DNA from 4 places in the Dactylosporangium sp. CA-233914 genome. Region 3 is predicted to be linked to each of the others. Evidence: riboswitches for the same ligand, from Rfam matches in the RefSeq annotation. Region 3 holds a riboswitch; each other region holds the start of a gene.
The links. A riboswitch is a leader RNA that binds a small molecule or an ion and turns the genes downstream of it on or off. The one in region 3 is predicted to bind cyclic di-AMP.
Positions count from the first base shown of each region.

Region 1 (5,043 bases), 3.8 Mb from region 3:
AGGCGGCGCTGCTGGCCGGGCTGCTGCAGTCGCCGGACGTCGACAACCCGATCACCGGCGACCGCGCGACGGCGCTGCAGCGGCGCGCGTACACCCTCGACGCCATGGCGAAGATGCACGTCATCACCGCCGAGGCGGCGACCGCGGCCCAGCACGAGGAGCTGCGGCTGACGCAAACCCGGCTGCCCAACGACTGCGCGTCGGTCGCACCGGAGCACAACGACTGGGGCTTCTTCTGCGACTACTTCCGCCAGTGGTGGAACAGCCGCCCGGAGTTCGGCACCACGCCGACCGAGCGCGACGAGCGGCTGCGCACCGGCGGGTACACCATCGTCACCTCGCTCGACCCCGGCGTGCAGGCGGCGGCCCTGTCGCAGTCGCTGGGGGTGTACGGCTACGACCGCGCCCGCTCGCTGCCGATCGCCGTCGTCACGCCGGGCACCGGCCGGGTCCAGGCGCTCGCCGTCAACCGCCACTTCAGCCTGGAGGCCAACCCGCCGGAGCACCCGCAGTACCCCAACACCGTCAACCAGCTCGTCGCGGGCGGCGCCGACGTCGCCGGCTACCAGGCCGGCTCGACGTTCAAGATGTTCACGATGCTCGCCGCCCTCGACTCCGGCCGGCCCCTCAACACGTCGTTCAACGCGCCGGCCCGGCTCCCGACCATCTGGCCGGGCAGCGCCGGCGCCAGCTGCGGCGGGCGATGGTGCCCCGCCAACGACACCCCGAGCTGGATGGACGGCGTGCGCACGATGTGGACCGGGTTCGGCCGGTCCGTGAACACGTACTTCGTGTGGCTGGAGGAGCAGGTCGGCCTCCGGCGGGTGATCGACATGGCGCAGCAGCTCGGCATCAAGTTCCGCGACGAGCACGACGCGGGGCTGGCGACGAAGGACGAGTGGGGCTCGTTCACCCTCGGCACCTCCTCGACCACGCCGCTGGACCTCGCCAACGCCTACGCGGCCGTGGCCGCCGGCGGCCTGTACTGCGAGCCGCTGCCCGTGCTGTCCGTCACCGGCCCCGACGGCCGCCCGGTGAACGCCGCCAACCCCCAGTGCCGGCAGGTGGTCGACCCGGACGTGGCGGCCGCCGCGACCGACGCCGCCCGCTGCCCCGTCGGGCGCGGCTCGGCCTACGGCAAGTGCGACGGCGGCACCGCGGAGGCGGTGTCGGGCATCCTCGGCGGGCGGCCGGTCGCGGGCAAGACGGGCAGCTCGGAGAACAACGCGACGGAGACGTTCGTCGGGTTCACCCCGCAGGTGGCCGCCGCCGGGATCGCGGCCAACGCCGACAACCCCAACGACTATGTCGGCGGCGGCGTGTCCTCCTCGGTCAACCAGGCGGTCGCGCAGACGATGGTCGCGGCCCTGCGCGGTCAATCCGCGCAGGGCTTCCCGGCCCCGAGCCGGGCGCGCGCGCTCGGCTCGACGTAACTACGGTTACGCGGCGTACCCGCGCTGTGCGATCCAGTCCGCCATCTTCTTCGTGCTCAGCGTGTACGAGCCGACACCCATCGCGTCGGCCGGGTCCGCGATCTTCACGGTGTCGCCGTTGTCGCGATACCCGACGATCGTGAGGTAGTGCCCGCCCGAGTACGAGTGCGAGTGCCCGGAGTCGTCCACAGTGGACCCGGCGATGTTCGCCACGACGGCGTATCCCTGGGTGATCGCGTGCAGGACGGCCTGCTTGAGCGCGGCGACGTCGGCGTCGGTCGCGGTCTGACCGGCGATGAAGTGCGCCGAGTAGAAGCTGGTGCCGGTGATCTGGTTGAGCGCCCGCGCCGTGTCCTGCGACGAGTTCGTGCCGTTGACGGTCGTGCCGAGGCTCTGCGCGACCTGTGACTGCGAGGGGGTGAGCCCGCGCGCGGTGAGCGCGATGCGGGTCGCCGCGGGGCCGCAGAAGTAGTAGTTCTCCTGCCACGCGAACTGGTACGTCAGGTCCTTCTCCGCCGGCGTCGCCGGGCTCGCGCTCGGGGCCGCCTGGCTCTGGGTCTGGGTCGCCTTCGCCCCCGGCGTGGCCTGGGCCTGCTTGCCCTGCGTGACCTGGCCCGGGGCCTGCCGGTTGCCCTGCGCGGCCTGATCCTGGCGTTTGACGGGGCCCGAGGACTCGCTGACCAGGCCGGTCGCCTCCGCGGCGACCGTCTGCGCGTTGACCGGCGGCGGGGACTCCTGCAGCGCGGCGATGCCGATCCCGGCGGCGGCCGCGACGGCGGCCGAGGCCAGGGCGACGCGCACGCGCCGCTGCCCAGGAGCGCCCATGCGGCGCAGGTGGCGGGATCTGTAGAGGTACATGGGCGTACCTCGCCTCCTTCCGAAGCCGCCTACCGGGTTAGCTGACGGGTTCGGACGGGAAGTTCGTCCTACCGCGGGGCCTAGGTTCGGCCCCGCGGATTCACCCCGGCGGTACTTGGGTCCCCGGCTCGTACGCACGCACGACTCAGCGGTACCGCCGCGGCGTCATCCCTTTGGACGACCACGGTCCGGGCGGCTTCGACGAAGCTAAACGTGCCGGTCAGGGCCTGTTTCACCCCCTGGGTGAAACGGCCAGCGGGCGGCTCGCCCAGCCCTCAGCCGCCGGGAAGCACCCCGCCTGGACGTCGCCGTTCGCCTCGCCGTTCGCACGCTCTCCGTGATGACCCGGGCACGGTGCGCGGTCGCCGCCACCGGCTCGGCGAGGCGTGCGCATCCCGGACGGGGGCCGCCGACCCCGCCCGCATTTCGGACGAATTTCGGCAATTGGTGCGAATCCCAGATGCGAGCCGCCGGGCGGCGCACATTCCGGACGAAAGCCGCCAACTCGCACGTGTCCGAGGTGAGAGCCGCCGGGCCGCCCGCCCGCAGGGCGCCGGAGGGCCTATTCTCATGCCCAAAATCACCCGTGTTTAACCCCGGCCCTACTGTCGCCGGATGCCGAACAGCGGACCTCGTCATTCGCGGGCGCACCAGTTCCGCCAGCGCGCCCTCCCACGCTCCATCCAGCGCGCCCTCTCACGCACAGTCCCGCTCAGCCTCCAGCGCAACCTGCCGGGCGTCCTGAGGCCGCCGCTGATCCGGGATGGCATCGGCGGAGCCGCCGCGCCGCCGCTGCTGCGCGGCGCCGCGCTGGTGACGGCCTTCGCGCTGGCCACCTTCGGCGTCTCCGCGTCGCTGAGCACCGGCGCGCGGCCCGCCGGGGTCGTGGCCGCCGAGGCCGCAGCCACGGCCACGGCCGAGCCCGGCGCCGGCCGGTCCGCACCCGGGGCGGCTTCCCGCGGCCGGGAACGCGCGCAGAGCGCCCCAACCCCGGCGGCGACGACGGCGGTGCCGGCGCCGGCGGCCGCACGGCGGGCCGATCCAGTCGGCGGGTTGTCCCGGGCCGAGATGAACAACGCGATCGCGATCGTCGACGTGGCCGTGCGGGAGCGGCTGCCCAAGCGCGCCGCCGTCGTCGCGCTCGCCACCGCACTGCAGGAGAGCCACCTGCGGAACCTGGCGAACGCGAACCTGCCGGACTCGCTGAACCACCCCAACGAGGGGGTCGGGTACGACTACGATTCGGTCGGGCTGTTCCAGCAGCGGCCGAACTGGGGATCCGTCAAGCAGCTCATGGACCCGCACGAGTCCGCGCGCCGGTTCTACGCGGCGCTGCTGAGCATCCCCGGCTGGGGCGACTACGCGGTGACCGTCGCGGCGCAGATGGTGCAGCGCTCGGCGTTCCCGTACGCGTATGCCAAGTGGGAGGGCCTCGCCAACCAGATCGCCGACGCCACGATGTAAGGGCTCCTACGCGGGTTCACCCAAGAGTCGCCACGGCCTCGCCCGGCCGCGGCCGACGATGCCCGTATGCGCACATTACGAACATCGGTCGCGCTGCTCGCGCTCGCGGGCGCGCTGTCGGCGTGTCACGACTCCCCGCGCACCGGCGCCCGGACGACCGCACCGCCGCCGAAACCGGCGGCGGTGCAGATCACCCCGGCGGCGGGCGACAAGACGGTCCCCATCAGCGCCGAGATCGGTACCACCGTGACCGACGGCAACGTCACCGCCATCTCGCTCGCCGAATCGGGCGGGCAGCCGGTCGCGGGAGCCCTGCGACCGGACGGCTCGTCGTGGGTCCCGGCGGCGGCGCTCAAGTACAACACCGCCTACACCGCCAAGGTGACCGCCGTCGGCGCCGACAAGAAACCCGTCACCCGTGAGACGACCTTCACCACGGTCGCGAAGCCGGCCGGGCAATCCGTCAACTCGGACCTGATGCTCGCCGACGGCGGGACCTACGGCGTCGGCATGCCCATCGTCGTCGAGTTCGGCTCCGACGTGCCGGAGGCGTCGAGGGCGGGCGTCGTGAAGCGGCTGTTCGTCACCAGCGATCCGCCGCAGCCCGGCGCGTGGCACTGGTTCGGCGGCAAGCAGGTGATGTACCGGCCCGAGCACTACTGGCAGCCCGGCACGAAGATCACCGCTCGCAAGGCCCTCAACGGCGTGTCCATCGGCGACGGGCACGCGGACGAGGACCTCACCGCGACCGTCACCATCGGCCGCAAGCTCACGATCGACATCGACAACGCCACGAAACAGCTGCAGGTGCACTCGGGCGACGAACTCGTCCGCACGATGCCGGTCAGCCTCGGCAAGTCCTCGACCCCGTCGTCGAGCGGCACGACGGTCATCATGTCCCGCGAGCCGACGGCGTTGTTCAAAACGCCGGAGTACACGACCACGGTGCAGTACGCGATGCGACTCACCTGGGGCGGCCAGTACATCCACGCCGCTCCCTGGTCGGTGGGTGACCAGGGCGTGCGCAACGTCTCGCACGGCTGCACCAACGTCTCCACCGACAACGCGCGATGGCTCTACGAGAACGTCCTGGTCGGCGACCCGGTCACCACCCGCAACACCGAGGTCGGCCTGGACCCGGGCGACGGGTGGACGGCCTGGAACATGTCCTGGCCCGACTACCAGAAGGAGGCATGAGCAGTGGAGGTCATCCGAACTCCCAGCACGAGCCGCCCGGCGCCGCAGCAGCGCTACTCGGGCGTGGCGTGGATCGGCCGCGACGTGACGG
Region 1 covers NZ_CP192030.1:10,169,375-10,174,417, forward strand. The annotation lists gene ACQPY0_RS44970 (transglycosylase domain-containing protein) at 1-1,433, shown strand, start outside; gene ACQPY0_RS44975 (C39 family peptidase) at 1,440-2,291, opposite strand; cyclic di-AMP (ydaO/yuaA leader) riboswitch at 2,303-2,452, opposite strand; gene ACQPY0_RS44980 (hypothetical protein) at 2,907-3,755, shown strand; gene ACQPY0_RS44985 (Ig-like domain-containing protein) at 3,822-4,952, shown strand; gene ACQPY0_RS44990 (cupin domain-containing protein) at 4,956-5,043, shown strand, end outside.
Region 1: linked by a shared signal. The riboswitch ahead of ACQPY0_RS44975 (C39 family peptidase) and the one ahead of ACQPY0_RS28365 (hypothetical protein) in region 3 are both predicted to bind cyclic di-AMP.

Region 2 (5,043 bases), 6.4 Mb from region 3:
GGGCCCGTCCGAGATTCCGGACGGCATCTACTCGCAAAAGACGCGGACCTGGGTGTCGAGTTGGTCGACCTCGACCGTCATGTCGTCCAGTTGCTCGATGAGCTCCTCGAGCTGCTCGGGCTTGAGCTGGGTCAGGTCGAACGGCACGCCCGACCTCGCGAGTTCCGCGTTGGCCTGTCCGAGCGCCTGCGGCGGAATCAGCGCGGCGAGCCGCACGCCGGCCCGGAGCAGTTGCAGCGGCACCCGGATGTTGACCCGGCTCGGGGTGCCGTCGTCGTTGGCGTCCACCATCACCCGTAGATACTTCGGCTTTCCCTTCGGCCGTACGTCCGAGCCCGCGGCCACCGGCACGGGCTGGACCCGTTCGAGAGCCTCGATGAGCTGGTCCGCCTCGTCCGTGGTGATCTTCCCTTCGGCGAGCATCTGCAGGATCTCTTTGCGCTCTTCGTTCACTGTGCACCTCTCCTCTTTCCGAGCCTCTATCTGATGCTCACGAGCACGGCCGTGCGACCCTGCTCGATGTCGAACCGGGTGCCGGGGAGAGCGGACATGATCCGCCACCCCGTGCCGAGCGCCCGCAGCAAACTGATCCGGTACACCAGGCACGCGACCGCCGCGACGGCTGTCGCCAGAACCACCACCGGTGCCAGGACGAGTAGTACGGGAAGCACCGGCACCCAGATCCGGATAGGGCGACCGGCCGGGCGCTTCACCCGTACGGTCAGCAGTTGCGGCATCATGTGCGACCCTCCAATTCGCGCAATGCCTGCTGGGCGTTGATCTCGCCGCGGCGCAGCCGGTCGATGACGTCGGCCCGCGACGGCGCCGGATCGGTCTCGACGAAGTCGAGCGCCTGGGCGATCCGGTTGAGTCGTGACTTGATCGTCGGGTAGCTCACCCCGAAGATCCGCTCCATCTCCTTGATGGAACCGTGGCACCGGACGAACGCCGTGACGAACACCTGGTCCTCAAGGCTGAGCTGACCCAGTTGCGGGGGCTCGAACTCCCCCTCGATCGCCACGCCGCTGGCCAGGCGCACCCGCTCGACGACGAACGGCTGGCCCCGGGTCAGGTTCGTAAGTTCCTGCCAGTCCATCGCCCGCTCCGTCATATATCAAGTTGTACCTTGAGTATCTTGATCCTTCAAGCTGTTGATCTTAATTTTCTTAAACCCCGACTCAACGGGTTCGCGAGTGGGCCTCCGCGCGGCGGTCGCGGCCGGCGCCAGGACGGACGAAGGTTGGACGATCGATTCTTGAGTCTGCGTTAAGTGTCGCTTAGATCGCGGCGGTGCGGTTCCGTCGCCGAGATGCATTCGTTACGTTTGGTGGCAGCCTGCCGGCAAGCGTCGCCCAGCCTGGGTGGCCCGGTCAGGTGCCGCCGAGTCGTGTGTCGGGCCTGCTCGCAGGCTTCGACGCGGGAGCCGGGGACCCATCCGGGTGAGCGCTGGACCGGCTCGCCCCTGGGGTGAATCCGTGTACGGGCGCTGGGCAACCTGCACAGCGCGTGACGGCCACGGTAGGGCGCACCTTCTTCTCGCCCGAACCCGTCAGCTAACCCGGTAGGCGGTCCGCGAAGAAGGACGCTGCCGTGTTCAACGGACGAACGGCGCTGCGCTCGTTGCTTGTCGGGCTGACGGCCGCGGCCGTGATCGGTCCGGCGTGCGCCGCGCACGCCGACCCGACGCCCGCCGAGCTTCAGGCCCAGATCGACAAGGGCAACAAGGAAGTCGAGCTCATCGTCGAGCAGTACAACAAGACCAACGGTGACCTGGCCGCGACGCAGGCCGCGATCACGAAGCTGGAGGCCGGCCTGCAGCCGCTGCAGGCCAGCATGGACGCGGGCCAGGCCAGCGCCGAGCAGATCGCGGTCAGCGCGTACAAGACCGGCAACAATCTGCGTACCTGGTCGCTGATGCTGGGGGCCAGTTCCTCGGACGGGTTCGTCGACCGGGTCGGCACGCTGGAGCAGATCTCCCGCAGCCAGCGGCAGGACATCGCCACGTACACCGCGGCGAAGGGCACGTACGACGCCGAGAAGCGGCGCCTCAACGAGGTACTGGCGGCGCAGACCCGGCAGAAGACGGACCTGGAGACGCGTCGCAAGCAGATCGAGGGCGACATCGCCCGGCTCGACGAGATGCAGCGCAAGGCCAACGCGGCGGCGGCCGCGGCCAAGACCACGACCACGACCACGAAGACCACCACGAACCCCGGGTCGCCGCCGGCCGTCTCCGGCGCGGCGGGCAAGGCGGTCAGCTACGCGTGGGCCCAGCTCGGCAAGCCTTACGTCTGGGGCGCGGCGGGGCCGAACTCGTTCGACTGCTCCGGCCTGACCATGATGGCCTGGAAGGCGGCCGGCGTCACATTGCCGCACAACGCCGCCGAGCAGTACAACACGGTTCGCCACATCACCCGCAGTCAGCTGGCCCCGGGCGATCTGGTGTTCTACAACGGCCTCGGGCACGTCGGCATCTACATCGGCAACAACCAGATCATTCACGCGCCCAACAGCCGCACGGTCGTGAAGGTCGCACCGATCGACATCGACACGCTGTACGGCTACGGCCGTCCGTAACCGTCCGGACAGACGCCGCCCGACCGGCGGCGTCTGTCCGTGTCCGCATCAACGCCGGGCGCGGCCGCGGTGAAGATCTCATGGAGATCGGTCGCTCGCCCGTTCAGATCGCCGGCCGGCCGGATTACGCTCCGGCCGTGGGCACCCTTACCCGCGTTCGCGTCTGGCTGGTCCTGTTCGTGTTCGGACTCGTCGTCAGCGGCGTCACCGCGTTTCCACTCGAGGCCGAGAGCGCTCTGCTCGTGCGGCTGCTGCACGCCGGCTGGTCGCCGGCGCCCGAGCATCTTCCCGTGCTCGTGGAGTGGATCGATCGGGTACATCACGGTATCGCCGCGACCAACCGGGACTATCCGTTCATGGCGTACGGCACGGACTGGCTGGCCTTCGCCCACCTGGTCATCGCCGTCGCGTTCTGGGGTCCGATCCGGGATCCGCTGCGCAACATCTGGGTCGTTCACTTCGGGATGATCGCCTGCGTGGCCATCGTTCCCCTCGCCCTGATAGCCGGCAGTGTCCGCGGGATCCCTTGGTGGTGGCAGCTCATCGACATGTCGTTCGGGGTCTTCGGCATCATCCCGCTGCTGTTCGCCGAACGCGCGATCCGCCGGCTCGCCACGCAGGCGTCCCGAACCGCCGTCGCGCCGGCGCCCGCCGCCTCCGCGCCGATCGCCGGTTAGATTCGCCGCCGCGCGCACGGTTCGGTCCGGCGGCGCGGCGAACTGGGCGATTTGTTCGGGAAACACCGTGAAAAGCGGGAGATGGTGGTCGTTCGCGGCCGATGAACCGGGTGAATCTCCGCAGGCATGCGCGCATTGTGTATTGCGCGATCGGCAGCGCACCTGGGGGCGGCGGGTGCGCATTGTCCGTTTTGGTGGGTCTCCACGAAACTTCTACAAGACGTCACCCCGCGTATCCCGTCGTTTTCGCGGAGGCGCGTTCGACCGGCTGAGCTGTTCACTCTTCGGTTCTCGCCGGCGTGCCGTATTGGGGCTGGTGGTGATCGCGCAATCGCGGTCCGTCATGGGAATGGTCGCTACGGGCGATTTGCCGTAAGCGCGTGATCGGTGCGATGAAGGAACTGACTTACGGCCCGATTGAAGGGGCTGCGCGGGGCGTCGCGATCTGTTAGCGTCCAGCAGGCCTTCTGAGAAAAGCATTCATGTCCGCGCCGGAGCTCAACTGCTCCGGGGCTTTGCGTGAACGTGAAGGCCCAAACATCAGCGGCAGAACAGCGACTTGCCGCGCAATACCAAGCGACGACGGGGCGTTGCCAGGGATTTCGGTGCTTTCGGCACACCTCGTTGTCTATGTCCGGCCACGGCGGGCAGCCGTGGTCCAAGCACCTACCCCCGAGGTGAGCAGAGCATGCACAAACCACGCCGCGTCAGGGCAGCTGTCCTTGCCGCCGGCCTCCTGTCCGGAAGTGTGGTGGCCACGGCCTTCACGAGCCCGGCGCAGGCCGCCGAAAGCGACGCACACGACGCCGGCAATGCGGCCGCGGTGGCCGCGGTCACGAAGGACCACAAGTATCGCAACGGGGTCGTCACGACGCTCTCCGCGACCGCCAAGGCGGAGGTCAAGGCGAGCGCGGCCGGCGACGCCGTCTACTTCGACGATATGACGTACTTCGGCGGCACCCCCTACCCCGGCTCCTCCAACGTGGGCGTCGTAACCGACCAGCCCAAGGTGTACGTCGTCTTCTGGGGCTCGCAGTGGGGCAGCGAAGCGGTTGACGGAAACGGCAACCACACGTATTCCGGCGACACCGCGGGCATGGCCCCGCGCCTGCAGGAGTTCTACCGGGGCATCGGCACTCAAAACGAGAACTGGTCGCAGAGCATCCAGCAGTACTGCCAGGGCGTGTCCGCCGGCGACAAGTCGTGCCCGGCCAACGCGGCGCACATCCCGTATCCGACGGGCGGCGTCCTCAGCGGCGTCTGGTACGACAACTCCGCCCCGGTCAGCGACTCGGCGGACGGGCGCGCGATCGCCCAGGAGGCGATCAACGCCGCCCAGCACTTCGGCAACACGGCCACAGCGTCGAACAAGAATACGCAGTACATCATCGTCTCCCCGTCCGGCTCCCGGCCCGACGGCTGGAGCCCCGCGGGCGACAGCTTCTGCGCCTGGCACAGCTACAACGGTGACGCCGGCCTCCCGGGTGGCCCGGTGAGCTCGTCGTACGGCAACGTCGCCTTCACCTTCCTGCCCTACCTTCCGGACGCCGGCGTCAACTGCGGCGCAAACTGGGTCAACAGCGGCAGCGCGGGCAACCTGGACGGCGTGTCCATCATCGCGGGTGCGCAGTTCCAGAACACGGTGACCAGCCCGTTCCCGTACTGGCCGTCCCCCTCGGCGCAAGTGCCGGCCTCCGGCGGCTGGTTCACCCCGTTCTACGACGAGAACCTCAACCTCGTCGGCGCCACCCAGGGCTTCTGCGCCTGGATCGCCCCCGGCAAGCCGGGC
Region 2 covers NZ_CP192030.1:12,793,757-12,798,799, reverse strand. The annotation lists gene ACQPY0_RS57325 (SHOCT-like domain-containing protein) at 28-453, opposite strand; gene ACQPY0_RS57320 (hypothetical protein) at 480-737, opposite strand; gene ACQPY0_RS57315 (DUF2089 domain-containing protein) at 737-1,111, opposite strand; cyclic di-AMP (ydaO/yuaA leader) riboswitch at 1,394-1,583, shown strand; gene ACQPY0_RS57310 (NlpC/P60 family protein) at 1,591-2,577, shown strand; gene ACQPY0_RS57305 (hypothetical protein) at 2,715-3,254, shown strand; gene ACQPY0_RS57300 (hypothetical protein) at 3,943-5,043, shown strand, end outside.
Region 2: linked by a shared signal. The riboswitch ahead of ACQPY0_RS57310 (NlpC/P60 family protein) and the one ahead of ACQPY0_RS28365 (hypothetical protein) in region 3 are both predicted to bind cyclic di-AMP.

Region 3 (5,043 bases):
CGGCCTGGAGCTGTCCGGCCACTGCGCCCCGGCCCTGCACCTCGACGCCGCCCTGGCCACGGCGAACCTGCGCCACCTGGAATACTTCCACGACCACGCCCGCATCGAGTCGATGCTCTTCGACGGCGTCACGGCCCCGCAGCCCGGCGGCGTCCTGCGCCCGGACCTCGACGCCCTCGGCCACGGCCTGACACTCAAGACCGCCGTCGCCGAACCGTATCTGGTCGCCGCGGGCTGAACCCCACGACCGCGCGCGACGCAGAACGTGGTCTACATCTCGTGGATGCGAAGTACACAACGCCGCTCGGTGATGAGGTCACCGTCCTGCGCGACGCCTCGCTTGCTCAACCGGGCTCGTCACCCCCGCCTCCGGTGCCGAGCCCGGCTCACGTGCCGTACACCCGGGCCGGGTCGAGCAGCACGACCGTGCGGCGCTGCTCGGCCATGACCCGGTCGTACTCCTCCCAGTCGTCGTGGTTGCCGCCGGCGGCGGTGAACACCTCGCGCAGCAGCAGCCGCAGCCGCTCGGCGTCGATGCCCGTGGCCGGGTCGTCCGGGCCGATGAGGGTGGCCGGCCCCTCGACGGTGGCCCACTCCCAGCCGGACCGGGCCGTCACCGTCAGCCGGGGCCGGGCCCGCAGGTTGGCCAGCTTGACCGGGCCGTAGGTGACGAACCCGAGCACCGTGCCACCGCCGGCGGGGTGCGGCAGGAGCCCCGCGTTGACCACGGAAGCCTGGACGGTGCCGTCGGCCCGGACCGTCGAGACGACGACGAGCCCGTGTTCCCGTGCGGCGAGCGAGGCGAATTCCTCCAGCGTCGTCATACACCCGAGTTTAGGCCCGCGCGGCGAAGCAGCGTCGCCGAGGCCGTCTGCCCGGTGTCGCGGACCGGCCGGTGCGTCAACGACACCGACGGCGACTTCGCGGCGGTGCTGCGACGGGCGCACGCAGCGGCGCGCGCGGCTCTCGAGGGCGGCGACCTCGGCCGCGCGCGACGGCGGGGGCCGGCTCGAGGCGACCCCGCTGCTGTTCCAGGTGGCCGCGCGGGGCGGCGCGTGCCCCAAGCGGAGCCGGCCGAAGACGCCGCTCGGCCGGGCGCAGTCGGCGCAGACGAAGGTTTACGACCGCCGCGACCTCGATCGCGTCCTGGCCGCGGCGGCCGCCGACCGCGGACCCGGACCCCGGCTCGACGTCAGCCTCAACGACCGCCGCTTCGGCCCGCAGCGCTCGTGGACTCGCCGCCGGGCGCGCTGCTCCTCAACGTCGACGGCTCCGACGAGGCCGTGGCCGAGGCGCTGCTGTGGACGATGGAGGAGATCTCGGTGAAGGCTCAGGAGCGCCGCGCCTCGGCGAGCCGCGCGCGGATGATCGCGGCCGTGGCCGGGGTGCTCTCGCCGTACGGCTTGACGTAGACGGGCTGGTCCCGCTCGGCGCGCCAGCTGTCGGCGAGCGGGCCCGCGTCGACGGTGTCGTAGCCGATGGCGTCGAAGAACGCGGTCACGGTCGCCTTCGCCGCGGCGTCGTCGCCGGCGATCGGCAGCGCCGTGCGGTCGGGCGTGCCGGCGGGGCGGCCCAGCTCGGCGAGGTGCTTGAACCAGATGTTGTTGAAGCCCTTGACGACTTTCGCGCCGGCCAGGTGCTGCTGCAGCAGCCCGCTGGTGGTCGCGGTCGCGTCGTCGAGCCGCGGGAACCGGCCGTCGCGGTCCGGGTAGTAGTTGTTGGTGTCGACGACGATCTTGCCGGCCAGCGGTTCGGCGGGCACGTCCCGGTACGCCTTGAGCGGCACGGTCACCACGACGATGTCCCCGGCCGCGGCGGCCTGCGCCGGCCGGGCGGCGCGCGCCTTGGGGCCCAGCTCGGCGACGAGGTCGGCGAGCGTTTCGGGGTCCCGGGAGTTGCTGAGCACCACGTCGTGGCCGGCGGCGACGGCCAGGCGGGCCACGGTGCTGCCGATGTTGCCGCTGCCGATGAATCCGATCACTGTCATACCCCTGCCCAACCCACCGGCTCGGTCGAGCATTCCGCGCCGCCGGCAGTGTGACGCGCAGCCCATCACTAACATCGAACAACATAACTTCGATCAACGGTACTGTCTGAGCGAAGTCGCAGGTCGCCGGGGTGCACGCCGCACTCCGGCAGTTCCGATCGAGGGGTTCACCTGCGTTTGAGAAGCGGCTATGGTCATGGGGCTCGCCGCGACTGATCGTCACCGTTCCGGGTGACGGCGCGGCGGCCCGCCGAGTCGTGCTCGAACGAGCCGGGGACCCAAGCACCACTGGGGTGAATCCGTGCGGCCACGCGCCGCACGGTAGGGCGATCCTCCCGCCCGAATCCGTCAGCTAACCCGGTAGGCGGCATCGGAAGGAGCAGCGCATGCACGCCCTCGCACGGCGCCACGCCTCGGCACACTACCCCGCGGATCCGCCGGCACGCCCGGATCGCCGCCCCATCGGCTGACCCTCCGGCCCGACCGCAAAGCCCCGACCAACACCGTCCCTAGTGGACGGTCGATGGCGCATTCCCCCGTTCCGTACCGGCCCCTGCGGGCCGGAGTCGAAGTCTGTCGAGGTTTCCCGTGCAGTACCCCGAGCAACCGAACCGTCCGTACCGACGGAGGCGCGCCCGTGCCGGCCGATGAGACCAGCGGGCCGCGGCACCTGCGGCGCAACCCGCACGGCCGGCACTTGGCCGTCCGCCGGGGCATCGGCCTGTACTCGGCGGCCGCCGTCATCGCCTTCGCCGTCGTCGGCGCGCTGCTGCTGTTCTCCTCGCACGGCCCCCGCACGCTGACCGTGGCGGAGTCCGGGCCGTCGACCCAGCGCGGAGACGACCGGTCGGCCGACTCCGACCGCCGCGCGTCCCGCGGCGAAGAACGCACCGGCGACGCGCCCAGCCGGCAACCGTCGCCAACGGCGAGCGCCGAGGCGAAGCCGTCACCGGCGCAAACCACGGCGCAGCCGCCGCCGAGCACGACCACCGCCGCGCCCTCGCCAAGGGTCATCGCCGCGGTCGGCGAGCTGACCCAGGCCGAGATGAACAACGCCGTCACGATCATCCGCACCGGACAGCAGCTGGGCCTGCCGAGCCGCGCGTACGTCGTGGCGATCTCCACCGCGCTGCAGGAGAGCCACCTGCACAACCTCGCGAACTCCAACGTTCCCGAGTCGCTCAACCTGCCCAACGAGGGCGTGGGCAGCGACCACGACTCCGTCGGGCTGTTCCAGCAGCGGCCGAACTGGGGCACCGTCGCGGAGCTGATGAACCCGGCGGAGGCCGCACGCCGCTTCTACAACGCGCTCGTCGGGGTCGACGGCTGGCAGCAGATGCAGGTCACCGTGGCGGCGCAGACGGTCCAGGTGTCGGCGTTCCCGGACGCCTACGCCAAGTGGCAGGCGCTCGCCGAGCAGGTCGTGACCGCCGCCGCGCCGTGAGCCGCCGACGGGCCCTGGACGACCGGTGCACCCGTCACAGGTCGCCCAGGGCCGTCAGCGACGACTCGACGCAGTCGGCGACGCTGCAGGGCATGCCCGAGATCACGTCGACCGAGACGGTGCTCATCTTCGACGAGCTCGCCACCACCCCGAGGCGGGGCTGAGCAGTCCCCACGCCGGCATCATGCCACCTTCGATCAGGGCGCCCCGGCTCAGCCGAGACGGGCCGCCGCGGCGGCGATCGTGGCGGAGTCCAGGGGCAGCGTGGCCTCGACGTGCGTGCCCTCGCCCGGCGGGCTGGTGATCGTGATCGACCCGCCGAGCGCCTGGACCCGGTCGGCCAGGCCGATGAGGCCTGCGCCCCGCGCCGGATCGGCGCCGCCCACACCGTCGTCGCTCACCGACAGGCGCAGCTCGCCGCCGTTGGTGTTCGCCTCGATCCGTACGTGCGAGGCGCGGGCGTGCTTGGCCGCGTTGTCGGCGGCCTCCACCGCGATACAGTACGCGGCGTACTCGACCGGCTCCGGCGGCCGCTCCCGCAGGTCCAGCCTCAGCTCGGCCGGCAGGCCGCCGCGGCGGGCGAGGACCTTGAGGGCCGGGCCCAGGCCACGGTCGGACAGGATCATCGGGTGGATGCCACGGGAGATCTCGCGGAGGTCGTCCACCACCGCGGCGAGCCGGTCGGTGACCGCGGCCAGCTCCCCGTGCGCGTGCGGCAGCTCGGGCGGGATCCGCTCGTCGGCGGCGCGCAGCCCCATCGCGACGGCGATGAGCTGCTGCAGGACGCCGTCGTGGAGGTTGCGTTCGATCCGCCGCCGGGCCTGGTCGGCGGCGACCACGACGCGGGCCCGGGAGGCGGCCAGGTCGGCGCGGGCCTGGGCGTTGGCGACGGTGGTGGCGATGAGCTCGGTGGAGTCGCCGAGGCGCTCAGCCGCCTCGGCGGCCAGGGGCCGGTCGCCCGTGACGGCCGCCGTGACGACGCCCCAGAGGCGGCCCTCCACGATGATCGGCGCGCCGACGGCGGCGCGGATGTTGCTCGCCCGGAGGCGGGCGGCGAGGGGGCCCACGGCGCTGTCGTAGTCGTCCATCCGGGCCGGCTGACCCGACCGGTGCACGCTCGCCGCGATGCTGTCACCCTCCAGCGGCACCAAGGCGCCGACCGGAATCCGGATGCCGTTGGGTCCCCACGCCGCGACCACGGTGCCCGCGCTGTCGTCGTAGCGCACGATGTGCACGTCGTCGGTGCCGATGAGCCGCCCGATCTCGGTGGCGACCGCGTCCAGCGCCTCGGCGGGTGAGGCGCCCTGGGCGACACGCACGGCGACGCGCCGCAGCGCGGCCTGCGTGCGGCCGTACCTGACCAGCTGCGCCACGCTGCGCTGCGTCGAGGCGCCCATGGCGTTGAGGGCGCGGGCGAGTCGGCGCGCCTCGCCCGCGCCGGTCGGCGGGACGCGGGCGTCCAGCTCGCCGTGTTCCAGGCGGCCGGCCATCGCCGCCGCCCGGCGGATCGGCTGGACGACGACCCAGTTGAGGTACGCCTGGACGCCCCCGCAGAACAACGCCGACGCGGCCACGCCGGCGACGACCCCGACCACGGCCGTGCGGGCCAGCG
Region 3 covers NZ_CP192030.1:6,348,570-6,353,612, reverse strand. The annotation lists gene ACQPY0_RS28380 (enolase C-terminal domain-like protein) at 1-238, shown strand, start outside; gene ACQPY0_RS28375 (TIGR03618 family F420-dependent PPOX class oxidoreductase) at 387-824, opposite strand; gene ACQPY0_RS28370 (NADPH-dependent F420 reductase) at 1,331-1,987, opposite strand; cyclic di-AMP (ydaO/yuaA leader) riboswitch at 2,226-2,369, shown strand; gene ACQPY0_RS28365 (hypothetical protein) at 2,625-3,431, shown strand; gene ACQPY0_RS28360 (hypothetical protein) at 3,466-3,606, opposite strand; gene ACQPY0_RS28355 (GAF domain-containing protein) at 3,644-5,043, opposite strand, start outside.

Region 4 (5,043 bases), 1.8 Mb from region 3:
GGCGGTCCCCTCGAGCTCGACCATCAGGTCGGGGACCGCCAGCCGGGTCACCCCGAGCATCGTGGTGGTCGGCGCCACCCCGGCGGCGCCCAACCTCGACGCCAGCGCGCCGTAGTGCTGGAACAGCAGATCGACGTCGGTGGTGTAGACGTTGAGCCGGACAAGGTTCGCGAGGGACATGCCGGCCTCGCCGAGAATGGCCTCCAGGTTGTCGAGGCTCAGCGTCAACTGTGCCGCCATGTCATCGGCATGCTGGGGTTTGCCATCACCGCTCATCGCGGTCTGCCCGGAGCAGTACAGGGTCCGGGTGTGCCCGGAGACGATCTCACCCTGGTTGAACCCCAACTCCGCCGACCACGTCCACGGATTGACCGCCGTTCGCTGCATTGTCATCTCAGCTCCGTTCGTCGAGAGTGTGGGCACGCTGGGACTCGTGCCCACGTGCCGGTGAGCCTCTCAGCCAATCGCGACATCCTGTGTCGTGTATTCCTGGCATAGTTTTCGTATGCGGGCCGATCGGTTGGTCTCGCTGGTGCTGCTGCTGCGCCAGCGCGGTCGGTTGTCCGCGGCCACACTGGCCCGCGAGCTGGAGGTATCCACCCGCACCGTGCTACGCGACATCGAGGCGCTGTCCGCGGCCGGCGTCCCGGTCTACGCCGAACGCGGGCGGCACGGCGGTTTCGCGTTGTTGCCCGGTTTCCAGACCGAGCTCACCGGCCTGAACCACGACGAAGCGCTCGCTCTGCTGGTCGCCGGATCGCGGCGCGGCGCACAGGCATTCGGTCTCGGCTCGGCGCTCGCTTCGGCCATGCTCAAGGTGCTCGACGCGCTCCCCGAAAGCCATCGGGACACCGCGGCCGGCGCGGTCGAGCGATTGCTCATCGACCCGGAGACCGACCTGCTGTCGCGCCGGCTGGTCGCCGAGGAGGTCCCCGAGAGCATCGTGGCCGAGATTCGGCGCGCGGTGCTCGCCGGACACAAGCTGCACATCCATTACGCGGCAGTGGGCCAGACCCCGAAGTGGCGCACGGTGGACCCGATCGGCCTGGTCACCGTACGCGAACAGGGCTACTTGCTGGCCACGAGGTCTGGCGCGGACCGCACGTACCGACTGTCCCGGGTGTTGGCCGCCGAGGAACTCGCCGAACCCGCACAGCGACCTGACCGGGTCGATCTGGACCGGGCCTGGCAGGAACGCAGCACGCAGTTTCGCACCGGCGGCGACTCGGTCACCGTGCTGGTGCGGGTGCACGCGGCGCGGCGGGAGGACTTGGTGGGCACCGCGCTGGCCGTCCTCGCCGAGGAAGCCGACGCGGACGGCTGGCTGCGACTGGAGGTGACCTTCCAAGATCCCAGACATGCCGAATGGGCGCTGTGGCAGCTCGCCACGAACGCGGAAGCCCTGGCCCCGCAGTGGTTGCGCACCGCCCTGCGCAACCGCGCCGCCGCGATCGCCACCTGCTACGAAGTGTCATCCGACAGTTGAAGGGCGATTCACCTGTCAGGCGAGGAACCGCGGGATGGCCAACCGGAACACCTCAGTACGAGTAGCCGCGCTGGGAGATCCAGTCGGCCAGCCTGGGGATGCTCACCCAGTAGGTGCCGTCGCCGCGCGGGTTGGCCGGATCGGCGATCTTCACCGTGCTGCCGCCGTCCTCGTATCCGACGAGCGTGAGGTAGTGCCCGCCTTCGTAGGCGTGGACCACACCGGTGTTGTCGGTGAGGTGCCCGGCGATGTTGGCGACGACAGCCCGGCCGCTGGTGATGGCACTCACCACGTCCGACCGCAGCTGGGCCGCCTGTGCCGGTGTTGCCGGGTACGCTGGGATCTCCCTGGTCCGGTACACCGTCCCGCGGTCGAGCACGCTGTTGAGGGCGCGGGTGGTGTCGAAGGCCGAGTTGGTCCCGCTGGTGGTGGTGTGCAGCAGGGTGGCGGCCTGATCCTGGCTGATGGTGTGGCCGGCCGCCGTGAGCGCGATCCGGGTGGCGGCCGGCCCGCAGTAATAGAAGTTGGGCTGAAGCTGGAACTGGTAGTCGAGGACCTTCGCCGCTGGGGCCGGTGCCGTCGACTGCTTGGGCGCGGGCGCGACCGACTGCTCGACGGCCGGCGCCGCACCGGCCGAGGCCGTGTTCGCGGGCGGCGGATCGCCGAGCTGGCTGAGCACGATGCCGGCCGCGGCGGCCGCGGCGAGCAGCGCGCCGGAGATCACGGCGGTTCGCGGCCGGCTCGCGGCAACCGTCTGCCGGGCCTGCTGCAGTACACGTACGAGGTTCATTGCGACTCTCCAGGGGCTCTTCGACCGGGCAAGGTGCGGGATCGCGCACAGGGCAGCGCACCCGGCACGCCGCGGCGTGCTGGGTGTGTGACGAACCGTGTCGTCAGCGGTGGTGGCGTGCGGGTGTCCGCAGGCTGCGCAACGGCGTGGCCGTGCGCCGCGCTACGGCGACCGCGTCAGCGTCCTGTCGATGCCGGTCTGTGTGCGGCCGAGCGGGCGCGCGGCTGGCGAGGACTGGTGCGATGGGGGTTGAGCCGGCTGTGCACAGACAGATCTCCTTACGCGTCCGCCTACCGGGTTAGCTGACGGGTTCGGGCGCGAAGGTCGCCCTACCGCGGGCCGTCGGCCCGCGGATTCACCCCAGGCTTGCGGTGGGTCCCCGGCTCGTGCATGCACGACTCAGCGGGCCCGTCCCGGCGCCACCTGTGGTGGGCACCAACCGGGTCGGGCGACCCACGACGTTACTCAAGGCCGCCGGCCCTGCCAACGCCTGCTAGCTGGAAAAACCCGCACTCGTCGCCCTTGAACGGGCGTTAGTGGGCCTGTGACCGGCCCAGCAGGTCGTGGCGGAGATGGTCGAGGGCCCAGGCCTCCCACGCCTCGCGTGACCAGCCGCACTCCCGGGTCAGCACGAGGAACAGCTCCGGCGACAACAGGGCGACCGTGATGTCGCTCGCCCGGTCCTCGCTCATCGCCGGCGGCAACGCGCCCAGGCCGCCGAGCACCGTGACGAACTCGGCGTGGGCCTGGCGACGTTGCCGGCTGTTGACCGTCCACTGGCCGGCCATCTCCGGATCGGTGGGAGCCGCGTCCCGCACGACGGCGAGGATCGGCGCGACCCGGGCCAGGATCAGGCCGCTGGCGCGCACCCACCCGGTGAGCACCTCCGCGGGATCGGTCGCGGCTCGCAGCCGGGCGAACCAGTCCCGCTCCAGCAGGGCCACCGGCTCGTCGTCGCCGGCCGATCGGACGTCGACGACCTCCTTGAGCAGCCGGCTCTTCGTGCCGAAGTGGAAATACACCGTCTGCACCGCCACGCCCGCCGCGCCGGCGATCTCCTGCAGCGTGGTCGCCGCGTATCCCTTGCTGGTGAACAGGTCGTGAGCCGCGGCGACGATGGCGCGTTTCGTGCGTGCCGAGCGTTGGCGTGGCCCCTTGACGTCAGACACCAAGCTAGAGTAACACTCTAGAGGTCAGCTCTAAAAAGCCCCGATCGTGAGGCGGACGCGATGCCGGCACTCGCAGGGTTCCACCACGTCAAGATCCCCGTCGCCGACGTCGACAAGAGCCTCGAGTGGTACCAGCGGGTGCTGGGCCTGCAGGTGGCAATCGAATTCGTCGAGGACGGAGTCCGCCGCGGCGTCGCCCTGCGCGATCCCGGCGGCACGCTGATGCTCGCGCTGCGCCAGGATCCCGACCACGCCGGCGCCTTGACCGGGTTCGACCCGGTGGCCTTCGCCGTGCCCGACGTCGCCGCGCTGCGGGACTGGGTCGCGCACCTCGACGAGCTCGGGATCGCGCACGGCCCACTCGCCGAGGGCAGCGTCGGCTGGCTGGCCGGCGGCGTCACCGACCCCGACGGCATCGAAGTCCGGCTCTACACCGCCACGCCCCGCTGACGAAGGAGGCGCCATGTCCCTGATCACCCTGCCGGCCGGTGCGGGCACCGAATACCCGTTCCTCGGCACCACCATGACCGTCAAGGCGTCCGCGTCGCAGACCGACGGTGGCCTGACCCTCATCGAACAGGTCTGCCCGCCCGGGTTCGCCACCCCGCGCCACCTGCACCACCACGACGACGAGGCGTTCTACGTGCTCGACGGGGCGATCCGGGTCCACCACGGCGAGGACACGTGGGAGGCCGGCCCGGGAGCCTTCGTCCTGCTGCCCCGCCGGCGCCCGCACGCCTTCGCCGTCGTCAGCTCCGAACCGGCGCGGCTGCTGCAACTGACCTGGCCAGCGGGGTTCGAACAGTTCGCCGAGCGGGTCGCCGCGATGCCGCCGGGGCCGCCCGACCCCGCGGCGCTGACCGCGGTCGCCGCCGAGTTCGGCTACGAGATCACCGGTCCTCCGCCACACTGACAGTGCGGGGTCAGGGGTTCGAGTAGTCCCCGCGCCCGCGCCGCCGGACCTCGACATCCGCATCATCGACCACGGCCCCGGCATCTCGGCCGCCGACCGGGAGCGGGTCTTCCAACCCTTCCAGCGCCTCGGCGATCGCGACAACGCCACCGGCGTCGGCCTCGGCCTGGCCCTGTCCCGCGGCCTCGCCGAGGCCATGGGCGGCACCCTGCAGCCCGAGCACACCCCGGCGGCGGCCCCGGCCGATCCCGCGCTGCCAGCACACCTGGACGTGCGGCGCACCGGAAAAGCCGACCCAGCATGACCCGCATCCGCATCCTCATCGTCGACGACGAGCCGCAGCTGCTGCGGGCCCTGCGGATCAACCTGCAGGCCCGCCAGTACGACGTGGTCACCGCCGCCGACGGCACCAGCGCCCTACGGGCCGCTGCCGACCGGCACCTCGACGTCGTCGTCGCTGGTCGGCCACCGGGAGCTGCTGCAGCACGTGTGGGGCCGACGTATGTCAAGAGAGCCACTACCTGCGCCAGTACATGGGCCAGCTGCGGCGTAAACTGGAGGCCGGCCCGTCGCGCCCGCGGCACCTGCTGACCGAACCGGCCATGGGCTACCGGTTCCAGCCGTGAGCGTAACCGAGGCGACCTCGGCGACAACAGACCCGCACAAGACACGCTTCCCGCTGGGC
Region 4 covers NZ_CP192030.1:8,189,831-8,194,873, forward strand. The annotation lists gene ACQPY0_RS36485 (RidA family protein) at 1-393, opposite strand, end outside; gene ACQPY0_RS36490 (helix-turn-helix transcriptional regulator) at 506-1,486, shown strand; gene ACQPY0_RS36495 (C39 family peptidase) at 1,539-2,276, opposite strand; cyclic di-AMP (ydaO/yuaA leader) riboswitch at 2,549-2,691, opposite strand; gene ACQPY0_RS36500 (TetR/AcrR family transcriptional regulator) at 2,810-3,445, opposite strand; gene ACQPY0_RS36505 (VOC family protein) at 3,506-3,895, shown strand; gene ACQPY0_RS36510 (cupin domain-containing protein) at 3,909-4,358, shown strand; partial or broken gene ACQPY0_RS36515 (sensor histidine kinase) at 4,369-4,662, shown strand; gene ACQPY0_RS36520 (hypothetical protein) at 4,659-4,949, shown strand.
Region 4: linked by a shared signal. The riboswitch ahead of ACQPY0_RS36495 (C39 family peptidase) and the one ahead of ACQPY0_RS28365 (hypothetical protein) in region 3 are both predicted to bind cyclic di-AMP.